Linked DNA regions of Methylobacterium mesophilicum SR1.6/6. The protein of the gene in region 1 interacts with the protein of each later gene in a pairwise test. Links are inferred from orthologs where the notes say so. Each region holds a gene or a part of one and is shown on either strand. Other genes may lie near its edges.

Region 1 (8,706 bases):
TGGAACGCGCGATCGGCGTTTCGGCCGGATGCCGGCCGCGTGTTCTCATGTGACGGCCTCGCAGATGTCCTCTGACAAGTCCGGCTCCGCCCCGGCCTCACCGGAGATCGAGGAGACGCAGGGAGCCGGGATCGCCTGCCTGCGCTTCGAGCCACCCGATGATCCGAACGCGCTCGGTCAGGCATGGCGGGAGCATCTGGCACCGGTCTTCGCGGTCGGCTTCCGGCCCGAGACCGATCTGACGCGCCCGATCGCGATGCGCAGCTACCATCTCGGCGATCTCATCGTCGGCGACGTGATCGCGCCGGCCCACACGCTGGTGCGGTCGCGGGAGATGGTCACCCAGCAGGGCCTCGACCACATCCTGCTGCAGTTCTACCGCAGCGGGCAGAGCCGCGTGGAGACGGAGCGGTGCGTCCATCCCGTCACCGAGGTGCAGTGCATCGTCTTCGACCTCGCGCAGCCGGTGCGCATCGTGGCCGGTCCGGTGGACGCCACGAACGTCCTGATCCCCCGCTCCCTGCTTGAGCAGCAGGGCTGCCACCCGGACGCCCTGCACGGCCGCCCCCTCGATCATGACGGCGACCCGTTCGGGCGTCTGGTCCACACCTTCGTGGCGAACGTGGTCGCCTGCGGCGACCTGCTGGACCGGCGCGAGGCCCTGTCGGCCTCGGCGGCGATCACCCAGCTCTGCGCCAGCTGGTTGCGCGGGCAGGCGGACGAGCGCCCGTTCCCGCATCAGGACGTCCGGATCCGGGTCCGGCGCCTCGTCGAGGCGGAACTCGGCAACCCGAAGCTGACGCCGGCGGTGATCGCCGCGCGGCTGGGACTGTCGCGCTCGACGCTGTATCGCCTGTTCGCGCCGAACGGCATCGTCACCTATATCCGCGACCGGCGCCTCATGGCGGCGATGCGGATGCTCGCCCGGCACGAGCCGGGGCGGCCGCCGCGGATCTCGCAGGTCGCCTACGCGGTCGGCTTCTCGGACGAGCGGACCTTCCGGCGCGCGTTCAAGCGCCGCTTCGGCTTCATCCCCAGCGACGCGCCTCACCGGCTGGAGACCGGTCCGGGCCACGGTCCGGGGGCACTCCTGCGCAACTGGATCGAGAGTCTGTGAGGCGGCGGCTCACCGCGCGGCGGCCGGGTGCCGGAAGGTGTCGGCCGGGTGGCGCCCGGGCAACCGGTCGCCCCGGCGGAAGAGTTTGGCCCGCAGGGAGCCCTCGGCATAGGCGGTCTTGTAGAGGCCGCGGTCCTGAAGCTCCGGGATCACGATGTCGATGAAATCGGAAAAGCTCTCCGGCACGACGATCCGGCTGAGGTTGAACCCGTCGACCTCGCCATCCGTGATCCAGGCCTGCAGTTCGTCGGCGATCGAGACCGCGTCGCCGGTGAGCACCGCGTAGCGGCCGCCGAGCTGCAGTTCGGCGAGGAGGTCGCGCTTCGTCAGCCCGCGCTTGGCCGCCGCCGCGGTGGCCGACTGGATCGCGTTGCCCGGCGCGTAGGGGATCGGCTCGTCGAGCCCGTAGCGGGCGAAGTCGATCCCCGTGGAGGCGGAGAAATGCGCGAGGCCCGCCTCCGGGCTGGCGTAGCGCAGGTACTCGTCCCGCTTCGCCTCGGCCTCGGCGCGCGTCCGTCCGGGAATGACCGCGAGGCCGACGAAGACCTTCACGTCGTCGGGCTTCCGGCCGGCCGCGACCGCCTCGGACCGGATGGCGCGAACCGCGTCGCGGGCGGTGGCCGGATCGCGGGCGGAGATGAACACGCATTCCGCGTGGCGGCCCGCGAAGGCGCGTCCGCGGCCCGAGGCGCCCGCCTGGTAGAGGACCGGCGTCCGCTGCGGCGACGGCTCCGACAGGTGATAGCCCGCGACCGAGAAGAACTCGCCCCGGTGCACCACCGGCCGGATATGGGCTGGATCGCTGAACACCCGGGCCTCCCGGTCGCGGCGCACGGCCGCGTCGTCCCAGCTTCCCTCCCAGAGCCGGTAGAGCACCTCCAGATACTCGTCCGCGTAGTCGTAGCGTCGGTCGTGCGCCGGCAAAGCGCCGCCGCTCTGGCCGCGATGGGCGCTGTCGAGATAGCCGGTGACGACGTTCCAGCCGATCCGACCGCCGGTCAGATGGTCGAGGGTCGAGAGGCGGCGGGCGAAGGTGTAGGGCGCCTCCTGGTGGACGTTGATGGTCACGCCGAATCCAAGATGCTCGGTCACCGCCGCCATGGCGGAGATCATCAGCGTCGGGTCGTTGACCGGAAGCTGCACGGCCTCCCGGGCGGTGACGTCGATGCCGCCGCCGTAGATGTCGTAGACGCCGATGATGTCGGCGATGAACAGGCCGTCGAACAGCCCGCGCTCCAGGAGCTTCGCCTGCCCGGTCCAGTAGGACAGCGTGTTGTAGTCCGACGAGCGGTCGCGCGGATGGGTCCAGAGGCCGTGGTTGATGTGGCCCACGCAGGTCATGTCGAAGGCGTTCAACAGGATCTGCTTCCGTCCAGCCGGCGTCGCTCCGGTGGTTTCGGAGGCCGAATCGTCTAGGTGCAGGGTCATGGTGGCGGCCTCCCGGTCGCAGGATCAGGGCGGATCGCCTGGGGATGCGGATCCGTCAGCGGGCGCGCAGCCGCCGCACCGCGGTGTCGCCCACGAGCTGCACGAGGCAGACCAGGGCGATCAGGATCGCGATCACCACCATCATCACGGTGGTGTCGAAGCGCTGATAGCCGTACCGGATGGCGACGTCGCCGAGCCCGCCCGCGCCCACCGCGCCCGCCATCGCGGAGGCACCGATCATCGACACCACCGTGATGGTGAAGCCGCCGACGATGCCGGGCAGCGCCTCGGGCAGGAGCACGTGGGCGAGGATGTGCCGGCGCCGGCAGCCGATGGATTGCGCCGCCTCGATCAGGCCGGCATCCACCTCCCGGAGCGAGACCTCGGCGATCCGGGCGAAGAACGGGGTGGCGCTCACCGAGAGGGGCACGATCGCCGCCCAGACGCCGATGGTGGTGCCGGCGACCAGCCGGGTGAACGGGATCAGCGCCACCAGCAGCACGATGAAGGGCACGGCGCGGAAGCCGTTGACCAGGGTGCCGACCACCCGGTTGGCCCGCGGCGCCGGGAAGATGCCACCGGGCCCGGAGGTGACGAGGAACAGCGCCAGCGGGATGCCGGCCAGCACCGCGATCCCGGCCGAGATGCCGACCATGAACAGCGTGTCCAGGGAGGCCTGCCAGAGGCGGTCGATCATCTGCGGGGTCATGGCGGGGCTCCGGGTTGGGTGCGGTTACAGCGGCTCGCCGGCGGCCTCACGCCGCCTCGAAGTCCGGGCCGACATAGCCGAGCCGCTCGACCTCCCCGCCGAGCGCCCGCAGCCGCTCCGCCACGTCCGGATCCGTCCCCGGCACGGCGACCAGCATCCGGCCGACCGCGTGGCCCTGGATCCGCTCGATGCCGGCCTGAAGCAATCGCACCGGCGCCCCCGCGGCCGCCGCGAGGCCCGTGAGGTCGGGCGCGCCCTGCCCGGCACAGGTGATCCGCAGGATCGCGGACCCGCCGGGCACGGGGTGGGGCTGCAGCCGGGCCGCCAGATCCGCCGGCAGGCCGCGGGTGAGCGGTTCGAGGAGCGCCCGCGTCGTCGGGTGCTCGGGCGCCCCGAACACGCGCCAGACCGGCCCGGTCTCGACCACGCGGCCTCCCTCCAGCACCACCACGTCGCTGCAGATCTCGCGGATCACGCTCATCTCGTGGGTGATCAGGATGACGGTGATCCCGAGCCGGCGGTTGATGTCCCGCAACAGGTCGAGGATTGCCAGCGTCGTCTCCGGGTCGAGGGCGGAGGTCGCCTCGTCGCAGAGCAGGATCTCGGGGCTGCTCACGAGCGCCCGGGCGATGCCGACCCGCTGCTTCTGCCCGCCGGAGAGCCGGGACGGGTAGGTGTCGGCCTTGTCCTCCAGCCCGACGAGGCGCAGCGCCTCCGCGACCCGGGGGCCGATCTCGGCCCTGGGAATTTCCGCCACCGACAGCGGCAGCGCCACGTTCTGCCGGACGGTCTTGGCCGCCAGCAGGTTGAAGTGCTGGAAGATCATGCCGATGCGGCGGCGCAGGGCCACGAGGCCGTCCGTGTCGAGGGCGTCGATGGGCGCGCCGTCGACGAGCACCCGGCCGGAACTCGGTGACTCCAGCCGGTTGACGGTGCGCAGCAGGCTCGACTTGCCCGCCCCCGAGCGGCCGATGATGCCGAAGATCGCCCCGGCCGGGATGGCGAGATCGACGCCGTCGAGGGCCTGGACCGGCCCGGCGGCGGTCCGGTAGGTCTTGGAGACCGCCTCGAACCGCACCGTGCCGGCGGCCCGGCCGGGCGAGGTCGTCACGGTCGCCTGTGCGGCGGTCCGGCGCCGCGGTCCGGCGGCGATCCGGTCGCCCGGATCGCGCAGGCTGTCGAAGACGAGGCCGACCATCAGTTCTGCCACGCCAGCAGGTACAGCTTGTCGCTGTCGGCGAAGGACTTGCGGATCTGCTGCTTCACGGCGTCCGAGTTCTGGAACAGCTTGACGAACTTGGCGATGGCCGGGTCGTCCTTGCGGGACGCCTTGGTGACGAAGCTCACGGCGAAGAGCTTGTCCTCGATGCCGGAGTAGATCAGGCCGCTTGTCGGGTCGAAGCTGCCGGACGCCACGATGAAGTGCGGGTAGCCCTGTGCGAGATCGACGTCGCGGGTGATCCGGACGAGTTGCGGCCCCTCGACCTCGGTGAATCGCAGTGTCTTGGGGTTCGCGGTGATGTCGTCGAGGGTGCCGAGGAAGCCGACCCCGTCTTTCAGCGTGATCAGCCCGGCCTTCTGGAGCAGCAGCAGGGCGCGACCCTGGTTCACGGGATCGTTGGCGATCGCCACCGTGCCGCCCGTCGGGATCTCGGCGAAGCTCTTATGCTTCAGGGAATACAGGCCGATATTCTGCAGGATCCCGAGGCCCACGATCGCGAACTGGTAGCCCTTCTGCTTCGCGGCGTTCTCCATGAAGGGCCGGTGCTGGAAGAAGTTCACGTCGACGTCGCCGGCATCCAGCGCGACGTTCGGCGTCGTCCAGTCGCTGAACTCGATGACCTGGACGTCGAGGCCCTGGGCCTTGGCCTCCCGGGCCGCCACGTGGGCGGCGTCGCTGTAGGCGCCCGGGACGGTGCCGATCTTGAGGCTCTCGGCCCGGGCCGAGACTGCGCAGAGGGCGAGTCCCAGGGCGGCGAGGAAACGCAGGAACGTCATCGGGCGGAACTCTGGCTCGCGGCGGCTCGATCGAGCCAGGGCAGGGTGTGGAGGGCGGGATCGTGCGCGGAGGCGGCCTTCCTGCGCGCACCGGCGCACGGCCGGCCATCCCGCAGGATGAGCGGCGCAAGTGCCTCCGGCTGATCTTGTTGAGCACTGTCTAGATCAAGTACACCGGGCCGAACATTCTAAAGATCGAGATCTGCCGATACGAACGATCTCCGCTCGCGCGATTTCTTAAATCGGAATGCTGCGACCCACTGGGTTCAGGCCGGGGTGCCTCCACCGCGCGGATCCAGGGGCGGCGCGGCCGTGTCCCGGCGCTCCGCAGCGCCGCGCCCGAGATCGTGGAGCGCCATCCCGGCGAGCATGGCGGCGACGAAGACGAGGACCGGGGTCGCGCCCGTGGAGAGCGCCGCGACGGCCGGGCCGGGGCAGAAACCCGAGAGCCCCCAGCCGATCCCGAACAGGGCCGCCCCGCCGACGAGCGGCGCGTCGATCCGGCGCTTGCTGGGCCCATCGAACCGGGTCCCCAGCACCGGTCCGGACCGGCGGCGGCTCAGGAAATAGCCCAGCCCCGAGACCGTGACGGCGCCGCCGAGGACGAAGACGAGGGTCGGATCCCAGGCGCCCGCGACGTCGAGGAAGCCGCGCACGCGGGCCGGGTCGAGCATCCCCGACAGGGCGAGGCCGAGCCCGAAGATGAGCCCCGACGCGAGGGCCACGGCGACGCGCAGGGCCACGCTCACGCCAGCCCCCGCACGGCGGCGACCGTCAGCATGCCGGTGGCGAGGAACACCAGCACCGCCACGATCGACCGCGGCGACAGCCGGGCAAGGCCGCAGACGCCGTGCCCGGAGGTGCAGCCGGAGCCGAGGCGGGTGCCGAAGCCGACCAGCAGCCCGGCCAGCGCCAGGACCGGCAACCCGGCCTGGATTCGCATGTCCGGCCAGTGCCCGGCCAGCAGCGCGAAGGCCGGCGGCCCGAGGACCAGGCCGAGCAGGAAGGCGGCATCGGCGAGGCGGTGGCCGCCCGGGCGGCCAAGGCTCGCGACGAGGCCGCTGATGCCGGCGATCCGGCCGTTCAGGAGGAGCAGCAGCGCGGCCGATGCGCCGATCAGCAGGCCGCCGGCCAACGCGGGGAGGTAGGTGCCCATGGACGGTCCCGGGTCGCGATTCGCCTGGCCGCAGGCGCGGCCGCGTGCGGATTGGTAGCGCTCCCTCGGGGCCGGAACAAGCCTTGCCGGATCCGGCTTCAGCTGCAATTATCACGATATCGCAACGGCTTAGTGAAGATCATGCTCTTCCGCGAGCACTCCGCGAACGAAACCTCCTCCGCGTCCCGGGAGGCGGGGGAAGAGCCTTCCCGAGAGGATGCGGCACCCCGCCGACCTCATCGGGCGGCCTGGCCCGCTCCGGCCATGTCGCAGGGCGACGAGGTCATGTTCGAGCGACTCGACCTCGCCGAGATCCTGGGAATCTGGCGCCATGCCCGCGGCCGGGTGGTGGGCGTGCATCGGCCGGGCGGCGCCGCACCCACCGTGGACGTGAAGTTCGAGGGGCACGATACGCTGGAGCGCTACCTGCCGGACCTGTTCCGCCGCGTGCACTGAGCCGTCTGCGGAAGTCTCTGCCCGCGCCCGGCGAGCTCTGCCCGGACCGCGCAACTGTCGTCCCCGAAGGCGCGAGGCATGTCGGGGAAGAAGACACGAGGTGTCTGCTTTCCCGACACTTCCCGCCTCTGACCCGTCTTCGGAGCATCGATCACGAAAAAGTAGGTGCCCGCTCCCGCACGCCACCTCCGAGCACCGGAACCCGGCCGTGTCCGAAACGTCAGGCCGGTCGCAACAGCCGCGGCCGATCTCCGGCCGGGGGTGTCGGGCCTGTCCGGGGGGTACGATGGCTCAGGGGGTTCACGGATCGCGCAGGTCGGATGCCGTCGCATCCGGCACCTCGGGCGCGCGATGAGCGTGCATCACCGCGTGTTCGCCTTCGCGCATATCGGCGACCTTCATCTGGAGCGGGCGGGCGACCGCAACGCCGACGACCTGCGGGCGATCCTCGCCGAGGTGGCGGGCCTGCACGGGAACGGCCTCCTCGACTTCGCCTACCTGCCGGGTGACCTCGCCGAGGATGGCCGGGCGGAGCAGTACGCCCTCCTGCGCGACGCGCTCGACCGGCACCCGGACCTGCCGGTGCGCCTGATCGCCGGGGACCACGACCGCCAGTACGGCACGATGACGGACTTCGGCGCCCTGTTCGCCGCGGTCGCCGGCAGCCCCCGCGGCGGCGGGCACGCGGCGCTCCGGCACGACCTGCCCCGCCCGCGCGACCCGGCGCCCGTCACGCAGACCTACTACGCCGAGACCGTCGCGGGGGTGCGCTGCCTGTTCCTCGACATGATCAGCGCCGGCTACGGCGAGAAGGGGTTCGGCCTCGATTTCCGCCTCGGTCCGCGCCAGCTCGCGTGGCTCGCCGACGAGCTGGCCCAGGCGGACGAACGAGGCCTGCCCTGCGCGATCTTCACCCACACCTACCCGGACGACCTCCGCGTGCCCGACGAGCGGGAGGAACTCTCCGGCCTGATCCGCCACCACGGCGTGCGCCTCGTCGAGATGGGCCACACCCACTACAACGAGCTCGCCCCGGACGGGCGCACGCTCTACGCGGCGGCCCGCTCGGTCGGACAGAACGAGGACGGCTCGGTGGGCTACGCGGTCGCGGCGATCGACGGGCCCGTGACGAGCTGGCGGTTCAAGCCCCTCGACCGGGCGCTGCCCTTCGTCATGGTCACGAGCCCCGCCGACCGGCGCCTCGCCACCGCGCCCCTCGACGTGCCCGACGGCACGATCTCGGCGCGGGCCCTCGTGCTGTCGGGCCGGCCGCAGGCCGACTGGCGCTGCCACCTGCGCGTCGATGGCGGTCCGCCCCACCCGATGCGGCCCGATGGCCCCCGCACGGTCCATGCCCGGATCCCGTGGCGGGAGGGCATGCGCCGCCTCGCCGTCACGGTCGCGGACGGCTCCGGCACGGACGACACCGAGGTGATCGAGCCCGTGGGCCCGAGCTTCGTGCCGCCCCCCGCGCATGACCGCCCCGGCAGCGACGCCCACCGGCTCTCCGCCTGGCCCGAGAAGGGTCTCCGGGGCGACCAGCTCGGCCCGAACCGCCACGGCCGGGACTGGTAGTCCCCAGCCCCGAAGCGCTCCACACCGCACCGCACGATTCGAAACCCCGATAGAGGACGACCGGACCCGATGGGCGCGCTGACGCTGACCCCCAACATCACGACCTGGGCGATCGCGGCCCTCGCGACCCTCGGCGTCATCCTGCGGCCGTTCTCCTGGCCGGAGGCGATCTGGGCGGTGCTCGGCGCCGGCGCCCTCGTCGCCCTCGGCCTGCTCGCCCCCGCCACCGCCTGGGAAGGCGTGCTGAAGGGGACCGACGTCTACCTG
Region 2 (8,489 bases), 3.6 Mb from region 1 along the record:
CGGGGCTGTCCGTCCGGGCCCAGGAACTCGTCCGGCCGGCCGGGGGCGGGGCGGTACCCCGCGGCCCAGCGGGCGACGCGCGCCCGCGGATCCTCCGCCGGCTCGGCCCGGGCGGGGCTCGCCGCGAGCGCCGCCTCCATCACCGTCTCCCGGTCATTGCGGGGCCGGTGTCCGCAGGTCGAGGGTGAGCGGGAACTCCGCGCTCGATTCCGCCCGGGGCATCTCCACCCGGCCCGGGGTGTGGCCGTGCGGCTGGAACCGGGCGAGGCGCCGCCCCTCCGCCTCGTAGGCGTTGACCGGATGGGTCTCGTAGTTGCGCCCGCCCGGATGGGCCACGTGGTAGCGGCAGCCGCCCAGCGAGCGCCCGCTCCAGGCGTCGAGGATGTCGAAGGTGAGCGGCGCGTGGGCGGGAATGGTCGGGTGCAGCGAGGAGGCCGGCTGCCACGCCTTGAAGCGCAGGCCCGCCACGGCCTCGCCGCCGCGGCCGGTGGAGGTCATGGGCAGGCGGCGGCCGTTGCAGGCGATGACGTGCCGCTCCGGCACGAAGCCCTCGACCTTGACCTGCAGCCGCTCGACCGAGCTGTCGACGAAGCGCACGGTACCCCCGCTGGTCCCTTCCTCGCCCATCACGTGCCAGGGCTCCAGCGCCTGGCGCAATTCCATCCGGACCCCGCCCTGCTCGACCGTGCCGAAGACCGGGAAGCGGAACAGGGCCTGCGCCTCGAAGGCGACCGGATCGAAATCGTACCCCGCCGCCCGGAGATCCTCCAGCACCCCGAGGAAGTCGGACCAGAGGAAATGCGGCAGCATGAACCGATCGTGGAGGTTCGTGCCCCAGCGGACACAGCCACCGACCTGCGGCTCGCGCCACAGCCAGGCCACGAGGGCGCGGAGCAGCAGTTGCTGGGCGAGGCTCATCCGGGCGTCCGGCGGCATCTCGAAGGCGCGGAATTCCAGGAGGCCGAGGCGCCCGGTCGGCCCGTCCGGCGAGTAGAGCTTGTCGATGCAGATCTCGGCCCGGTGGGTGTTGCCGGTGACGTCCACGAGGATGTTGCGGAACACCCGGTCGACCAGCCAGCGCGGGATGTTGGGCGCGTCGGGGGCGGGGATCTGGGCGAGGGCGATCTCCAGCTCGTAGAGCCCGTCGTGGCGGGCCTCGTCCATGCGCGGGGCCTGGCTGGTCGGGCCGATATAGAGGCCCGAGAACAGGTACGAGAGCGCCGGGTGGCGCTGCCAGTAGAGCACGAGGCTCTTCAGCAGGTCGGGCCGGCGCAGGAACGGGGAATCGTCGGGCGTGACGCCGCCCATGACCACGTGGTTGCCGCCGCCGGTGCCGGTGTGGCGCCCGTCGGTCATGAACTTCTCGGCGCCGAGCCGGGTCTGGCGCGCCTCGCCGTAGAGGTCGGTGGTGATGGAAACCGCCTCCCGCCAGGAGGCGGCCGGGTGGACGTTCACCTCGATCACGCCGGGATCGGGGGTGACCTTGATGACGCCGATCCGCGGGTCGTAAGGCGGCTCGTAGCCCTCGATCTGGATCGGCAGGTTCAGCTCCGCGGCCGTCGCCTCCAGGTGGGCGGCGAGCTCGAGGTACTCGTCGACGCGCTGCACCGGCGGCATGAACACCCGCACCACCCCGTCCCGGGGCTCGATCGACAGGGCCGTGCGCACCGCGACGCCGGTGATCCCGGAGCCGTTGGCCGTCGTCGCGCCGGGATGGCCGTCGGGCAGCGCCGCGCGGGGTTCCAGCGGGTCCTGCGGCTGGTAGTAGGGATAGTGCTCCGGCGGCACGTAGGGCAGGGACGACAGGGGCAGGCGGAAGCCCACGGGGGAGTCGCCGGGCACCAGGAAGGCGGCGCCGCGCCGGAATTCCCACGTCTCCGAGATCCAGACGCGGTCGGCATCGCCGTCCTGGCCGGTCGGCAGGCTGGCGAGCGGCAGGACGTAGCCCGCCGCCTCGCCGAGGCCCCGCGCGTAGACCCGCTGGATCCGCGCATCGAACTCGGCCGAGCCGGACCGGGCCTCTGCGGGCGTGACGTTGACCGAGAGCGCCGCGACCTTCTTCTCCCAGAGCTCGCCGTCCTCGAAGGCCGGCATGACGTAGTCCGCCAGGCCGAGGCGGCGGGCCAGCCCGTCGGCGAGCGCCTTGGCCTGCGCGATGGTGGCGGTCCCCTCCGCCCCGGGCGCCGCCTCCGGGGCGATCAGGTCCGGGTTGCGCCAGATCGGCCTGCCGTCCTTGCGCCAGTACAGGGCGAAGGCCCAGCGGGGCAGGCTCTCGCCGGGATACCACTTGCCCTGGCCGTAATGGAGCAGGCCCCCGGGGCCGAACCGGTCGCGCAGGCGCCGGATGAGCTGGTCGGCGAGCCCCCGCTTCGTGGGTCCGACGGCCGCGATGTTCCACTCGGGCGATTCGAAATCGTCCACCGACACGAAGGTCGGCTCGCCGCCCATGGTGAGCCGCACGTCCTGCGCGGCGAGGTCGGCGTCGACCCGCTCGCCCAGCGCGTCCATGGCCGACCAGACCGCGTCCGAGAACGGCTTGGTGATCCGCGGCGTCTCGGCGACGCGGGTGATGCTCATCCCGAAGTCGAAGGTCGTCTCGGCGGGCTCCATCGCCCCCGAGATCGGCGCGGCCGAGTGGTGGTGCGGCGTCGCGGCGAGCGGGATGTGGCCCTCGCCGGTGAGCAGGCCCGAGGTCGCGTCCAGTCCGACCCAGCCGGCGCCCGGCAGGTAGACCTCGGCCCAGGCGTGCAGGTCGGTGAAGTCGGCCGACGCGCCCGTGGGGCCGTCCACCGCGGTGGTGTCGGGGACGAGCTGGATCAGGTAGCCGGAGACGAACCGGGCGGCGAAGCCGATCCGGCGCAGCACCTGCACGAGGAGCCACGCGGAATCCCGGCACGACCCGCTCCTGAGCCGCAGGGTCTCGGCGGGGGTCTGGACGCCGGGCTCCATCCGGACGCCGTAAGCGGTCTCCCGGGCGATCAGGCCGTTCAGCGCCACCAGGAACTGGACGGTGTTGGGCTCTTCCGGAAGGCGGGCCAGCAGCGCCTCCATCTCGGGGCACTCGGCATCCACGGCGGCGCGGTAGGGCGCCAGTTCCTCCGCGAGGTCGGCGTGGTACGGGAAGGGATGGGTCTGGGCGTAGTCCTCCACGAAGAAGTCGAACGGGTTGATCACCGCCATGTCGGCGGTGAGGTCGACCTCGATCTTCAGCTCGTCGGTCTTCTCCGGGAAGACGAGGCGGGCGAGCCAGTTGCCGCTCGGGTCCTGCTGCCAGTTCAGGAAGTGGTTGGCGGGCGTCACCGTCAGCGCGTAGGCCGGGACCTTGGTGCGCGCGTGCGGGGCCGGGCGCAGGCGGATCACCTGGGGACCGAGGCTGATCGGCCGGTCGTAGCGGTAATGCGTGACGTGGTGCAGGGCGGCTTTGATCGACACGATGGCTCCGTTTGAAGGATGAATACGGCCTCGTAGCCGGTACCGGACATCGCGGCAGGTCGAGCGTCGGCCCCCACCGCGCGGTTATGCGACACAGATCGGGGCACAAGCAATTTTCGTGCGGTGACGGCGGCTCCCCGCAGCTTTTGGCAGGAACTTTGCCGGCCGGCCCCGCTTGACCGGCTGGTGGACCGCCGGCCGGTCCGGGACCGCACGATGAAGATCTTCCAGTGCCAGGCCTGCGACCAGCCGGTCACCTTCGAGGCGACCGCCTGCGAGAGCTGCGCGCGGCCACTGGGCTATACCTGCGCGGTCCACGAGGTCTCGGCCCTGGAGCCGCAGGGTTTCTCGGCCCATCCGCTCATGGGCGGCGCCCAGGTCTTCCACGCCTACGCGGATCCCGGCCGGCGCTACCGGCGCTGCAACAACGCCCTGTCGGAGGCCTGCAACTGGCTGGTGCCGGAGGACAGCCCCGACATCTACTGCACCGCCTGCCGCCACAACCGCGTGGTGCCGGACCTGTCGCAGGGCTGGAACCTGACCCGCTGGCGGCAGATCGAGGCGGCCAAGCACCGGCTGTTCTACTCGCTGCTGCGCCTGGAACTGCCGCTGGCAACCCGCGCCCAGTACACCGACGGCCTGGCCTTCGACTTCCTGGTCGATCCGTCCGAGAGCTTTTCCGGCGGGCCGCCGGTGCTGACGGGCCACATCAACGGCCTGATCACCATGAACATCGCCGAGGCCGACGATGTCGAGCGGGAGCGCCGCCGGATCCTGTTCGGCGAGCATTACCGCACGCTGCTCGGCCATTTCCGGCATGAGATCGGACATTACTTCTGGTATCTGCTGGTGCTGAACAGCCCCTCCTGGGAATCCTTCCGGGCGCTGTTCGGCGACGAGCGGCTGAACTACGTCCAGGCCCTGCAGGACCACTACGCCAGGGGCGCGCCGGCCGACTGGGACGAGGCCTACGTCTCGGCCTACGCCACCGCCCATCCCTGGGAGGATTTCGCCGAGACCTTCGCGCATTACCTGCACATCGTCGACACGGTCGAGACCGCCTCGACCTTCGAGCTGCACGTGCGCCCGCGCCTGCGTCAGAGGGCGCATGCGGTGCCGCAGGCGCCGACCGTGATCGACTTCGATCCCTACAACACCCTGGATCTCGACCGGTTGATCGCCGCGTGGCTGCCGCTGACCTACGCGATCAACTCGCTGTCCCACAGCATGGGCCAGCCGGCGCTCTACCCGTTCAAGCTGACGCCCGCGGTGATCGCCAAGCTCGCCTTCGTGCACGAGCGGATCTACGCCTCCCGCACCGGCACCCTGCCGGATGCCGGCGAGGCCGGGGCCGAGATGCTCCGGGCGGTGATCCTGGGCCTGCGCCAGAAGGTGGCGGCGCCGACGGTGTGAGGGCGGGGCGGCCGGTCACGTCCGCCCGTGCCGCTCCGCGAAGGCCCGGAACGCCTCGAGCGTCTCGGCGCTGACGTGGTGCTCGATCCCCTCCGCGTCCCGCCGGGCGGTCTCGGGGCTCACCCCCAGCGCGCAGAGGAAGCGCTCCACGATCCGGTGGCGCTCCCGGGCCTGGACGGCCAGCCGCCGGCCGGCCTCGGTCAGGAAAACGCCGCGATAGGGCCGCTGCTGGACGAAACCGTCCTCGCACAGGCGCTTGAGCATCTTGGCGACGGTCGGCTGCGCCACGCCGAGGCGGGCCGCGATGTCCACCTGCCGCGCCTCGCCGCCGTCGCCGATCAGGTCGTCGATCAATTCGACGTAATCCTCGACCAGCTCCGAGCGCCTCGCCTCGCGCGCCTGGCGGAAGCTCTCCACGTGCCGCTCCGGATCGACCAGCACGGTCTCCGGCGAGCCCGGCTCGGATGCGTCCTGCATCGGCTTCCCCCTCTCGGCTCGCATGCGCCGCCCCCGCCCTGTCTAGCAAACACCGGGGCCGGCAGGGGAGTCCCGTGAGAGCGGCACGCACCTCTTGCATCCGACGGGCTCAGCCGCGAATATAGCCTACGCTATATCTTTGAGGTGGGGGTGATCATGGTGGCGCCGAACGCCGCGACGGCCCCGGGCGGCGCCGCGCCCGGAGCGATGAGCCGGCGGACCGAGGGCGCCATCCGCGACGTCCTCGACGGGCGGAAGGGCGGCCGCGGCCGGTTCCTGCTGTTCGCAGGTCCGGCCGTCACGGCGTCGATCGCCTACATGGACCCCGGCAACTTCGCCACCAACATCCAGGCCGGCGCCCGCTACGGCTACGGCCTGCTCTGGGTGGTGCTGCTCGCCAACCTCACGGCGATGCTGTTCCAGGCGCTCTCGGCCAAGCTCGGGATCGTGACGGGAAAGAACCTCGCGGAGCATTGCCGGGACGCGACGACGCGGCCGGTGCGCCTCGCCCTCTGGGGCATCAGCGAGGTCGCCGCCATGGCCACCGACCTCGCGGAGTTCCTCGGCGGCGCCATCGGCCTGTCGCTGCTCACCGGCATGCCGCTGATGGCCGGCATGGGGATCACCGCGATCGTCACCTACGCGATCCTGCTCCTGGAGCATGAGGGCTTCCGGCCGCTGGAGATCGCCATCGGCGCGATGGTCGGCACGATCGGCCTCTGCTACGCGGTCGAGCTGCTGGTGGCGCCCGTGGCCTGGGGCGAGGCCGCCAAGGGCCTCGTCACCCCAAAAATTCCGGACGCGCAGGCGCTCACCATCGCGGTGGGGATCATCGGCGCCACCGTGATGCCGCACGCGCTGTTCCTGCACTCGGGCCTCACGCAGAGCCGGGGCAATCCCCGCACCGAGGCCGACCGGCGCCTGCTGGTGCGCTACTCGAACCGCGAGGTGGTGGTGGCGCTGCTGCTGGCGGGGCTCGTCAACATGGCGATGGTGATCATGGCGGCGGCGGCCTTCCATCTCGGCCACAGCGAGGTGGCGGAGATCGGCGAGGCCTACCGCACCCTGACGCCGCTGCTGGGTCCCGCCGCGGGGGCGGCCTTCCTGGTGTCGCTGCTCGCCTCCGGGATCTCCTCCTCGGTGGTGGGCACGCTTGCCGGGCAATTGGTGATGCAGGGCTTCACCGGCTGGCGCATCCCGCTCCTCGTCCGCCGGCTGGTGACGATGCTGCCGGCCTTCGTGGTGGTGGCGATCGGCGTCGACCCGACGCAGGCGCTGGTCCTGTCCCAGGTGGTACTGTCGCTCGCCCTGCCGGTGCCGATGGTGGCCCTGGTGGTGTTCACCCGGCGGCGCAGCGTGATGGGTCCCTTCGCAAACGGGCCGCTGACCCAGGCGGCCGCGGTGGCGGGGGCCGCGGTGGTGCTCGCGCTCAACATGGTGCTGCTGGCGGCGGCCTTCGGGGTGCCGGTGCCGGGACTGGAGTGAGCCCGCGCGCCCGCTGCCGGCGCGCCCGTCCTGGATCCGGACGGGCAGGAACGGGTGTTCGACAAACCGGCCTCCGCCCCCTGGCGGTTTCCGGTGACCGGGCGCAGAAGGCCTCACCGCCCGGTCGAGGAACGCCCCATGGTCGTCCAAGAAGTCGCGATCCGAACCCAGGACGGGACGTGCCCGACACACGTCGTCACGCCCGAGGGCGCCGGGCCCTGGCCCGCGGCGATCCTCTACATGGATGCCGGCGGCATCCGGCCGGGTCTGCTCGACATGGCGCGGCAGCTCGCGGCGGGCGGCTATCTCGTGCTGCTGCCGGACCTCTTCTATCGCTACGGACCGTACGAGCCATTCGTGCCCGCGGAGGTGTTCAAGGGCGACTTCCGCACCATCCTGGGGCCGCTGATGGCCACGACCGACAACGTGAAGGCGGCCGCGGATACGGGTGCTCTGCTCGCCTATCTCGATACCCGGGACGACGTCGCGGGCCGCGTGGTCGGGGCGGTGGGCTTCTGCATGGGCGGCCGCATGGCGCTGACGGCGGCCGGGACGTATCCCGAGCGTTTCGCGGCCGTGGCCAGCTTTCACGGCGGCAATCTGGCGACCGATGAGCCGGCGAGTCCCCACCGCCTCGCGCCGCAACTGAAGGCGGAGGTCTACATCGCCGCGGCCGAGAACGATCGCAGCTACCCGCCCGAGATGGCCGAGCGGCTGGAGGCGGCGCTGAGCCAGGGGGGTGTCCGGTACGGGGCGGAGACCTATCCCGCCGCGCATGGCTGGATGATGCCGGATTTTCCCGTCTACGACCCAGCCGCCGCCGCGCGCGGCTGGGACGCGATGCTCGGACTCTTCGGGCGCACGCTGCGCCGCGCGGGCTGAGCGAGCGCCCGCGCGCCGGGTCCGATCACGTCGCCCGCACCACCACCTCCACGAGGTTGGCGCCCCCCGACCGGATCCCGGCCTCGATCGCCGGGGCGATGTCGGTGGCGGCCGTCACCCGCCGGGCGGGCACCCCCATGGAGGCGGCGAGCGCCAAGAAATCGACCCGCGGGTCGGTGAGGTCCATGGCGATGAAGCGGTTGGCGCGCACCGAGGCGTAGTGCGCCTGGCCCTTCATGAACGTCTTGAGGATGTTGTACTCGGCGTTGTTGATCACCACGAAGGTGACCGGCAGCTTTTCATGCGCGGCGGTCCACAAGGCCTGCGGCGAATACATCGCGGCCCCGTCGCCCACGACACAGACCACGGGCGCGCGGTCGAGGCCCAGGGAAAAGCCCACCGCCGCCGGCATGCCCCAGCCGAGGACGCCGCCGCGCATCGCCGCGTATTGATGCGCCGAGGGGCTGTCGAGGAAGGTGCGCAGGTGGGTCAGCGTCGCGGGCGCCTCGTCCACGATGGTGGTCTCGGCCCCGACCGCGCGGGCGACCTCCCGGGCGGCGACCAGCGGCGCGATCACCGGATCCTCGAAGGCCGCGTCGGCGGCGGCGGCGAGCTTCGCCCGCCGCTCGGCCCGGACGGTCACGGCTTGGCTGCGCAGCTGCGCGAAAGCCTCGGCCCGGTCGGCGAGGCGGGGAGCCAGCAGCGGCAGCAGGGCGTCCAGCGAGGCGCGGATGTCGCCCACCGTCGACAGGCAGGTGGCGTAGGTGCGCCCGAGGTCGCGGACGTCCGCCGAGAGCTGG

Evidence for each region.
Region 2: the proteins of MMSR116_RS18425 (region 1) and mntR interact in binary tests that used the Escherichia coli proteins (3 or more experiments, as listed by UniProt). The link is inferred for Methylobacterium mesophilicum SR1.6/6 from one-to-one orthologs.

Annotation. Positions count from the first base shown.
Region 1 is NZ_CP043538.1:3,839,486-3,848,191, forward strand. The notes cover bases 2,377-5,355. They hold MMSR116_RS18425 (methionine ABC transporter ATP-binding protein), read right to left. Parts: upstream 4,453-5,355; coding sequence 3,301-4,452; downstream 2,377-3,300. Other genes in these bases: MMSR116_RS18415 (LLM class flavin-dependent oxidoreductase), read right to left, coding at 2,377-2,545; MMSR116_RS18420 (methionine ABC transporter permease), read right to left, coding at 2,601-3,254; MMSR116_RS18430 (MetQ/NlpA family ABC transporter substrate-binding protein), read right to left, coding at 4,452-5,252. In the rest of the region: MMSR116_RS18410 (helix-turn-helix domain-containing protein), read left to right, coding at 65-1,117; more of MMSR116_RS18415, read right to left, coding at 1,127-2,376; MMSR116_RS18435 (YeeE/YedE family protein), read right to left, coding at 5,519-6,001; MMSR116_RS18440 (YeeE/YedE family protein), read right to left, coding at 5,998-6,408; MMSR116_RS18445 (hypothetical protein), read left to right, coding at 6,673-6,864; MMSR116_RS18450 (metallophosphoesterase family protein), read left to right, coding at 7,216-8,439; MMSR116_RS18455 (arsenic transporter), read left to right, coding at 8,509-8,706. UniProt on the Escherichia coli protein: Part of the ABC transporter complex MetNIQ involved in methionine import. Responsible for energy coupling to the transport system. It has also been shown to be involved in formyl-L-methionine transport.
Region 2 is NZ_CP043538.1:201,680-210,168, reverse strand. What follows is about bases 3,592-6,353. They hold mntR (manganese-binding transcriptional regulator MntR), read right to left. Parts: upstream 5,323-6,353; coding sequence 4,861-5,322; downstream 3,592-4,860. Other genes in these bases: MMSR116_RS00975 (Nramp family divalent metal transporter), read left to right, coding at 5,479-6,353; MMSR116_RS00985 (zinc-binding metallopeptidase family protein), read left to right, coding at 3,649-4,845. Outside these bases: MMSR116_RS00995 (circularly permuted type 2 ATP-grasp protein), read right to left, coding at 1-140; MMSR116_RS00990 (DUF2126 domain-containing protein), read right to left, coding at 154-3,432; more of MMSR116_RS00975, read left to right, coding at 6,354-6,807; MMSR116_RS00970 (dienelactone hydrolase family protein), read left to right, coding at 6,946-7,689; MMSR116_RS00965 (thiamine pyrophosphate-binding protein), read right to left, coding at 7,715-8,489.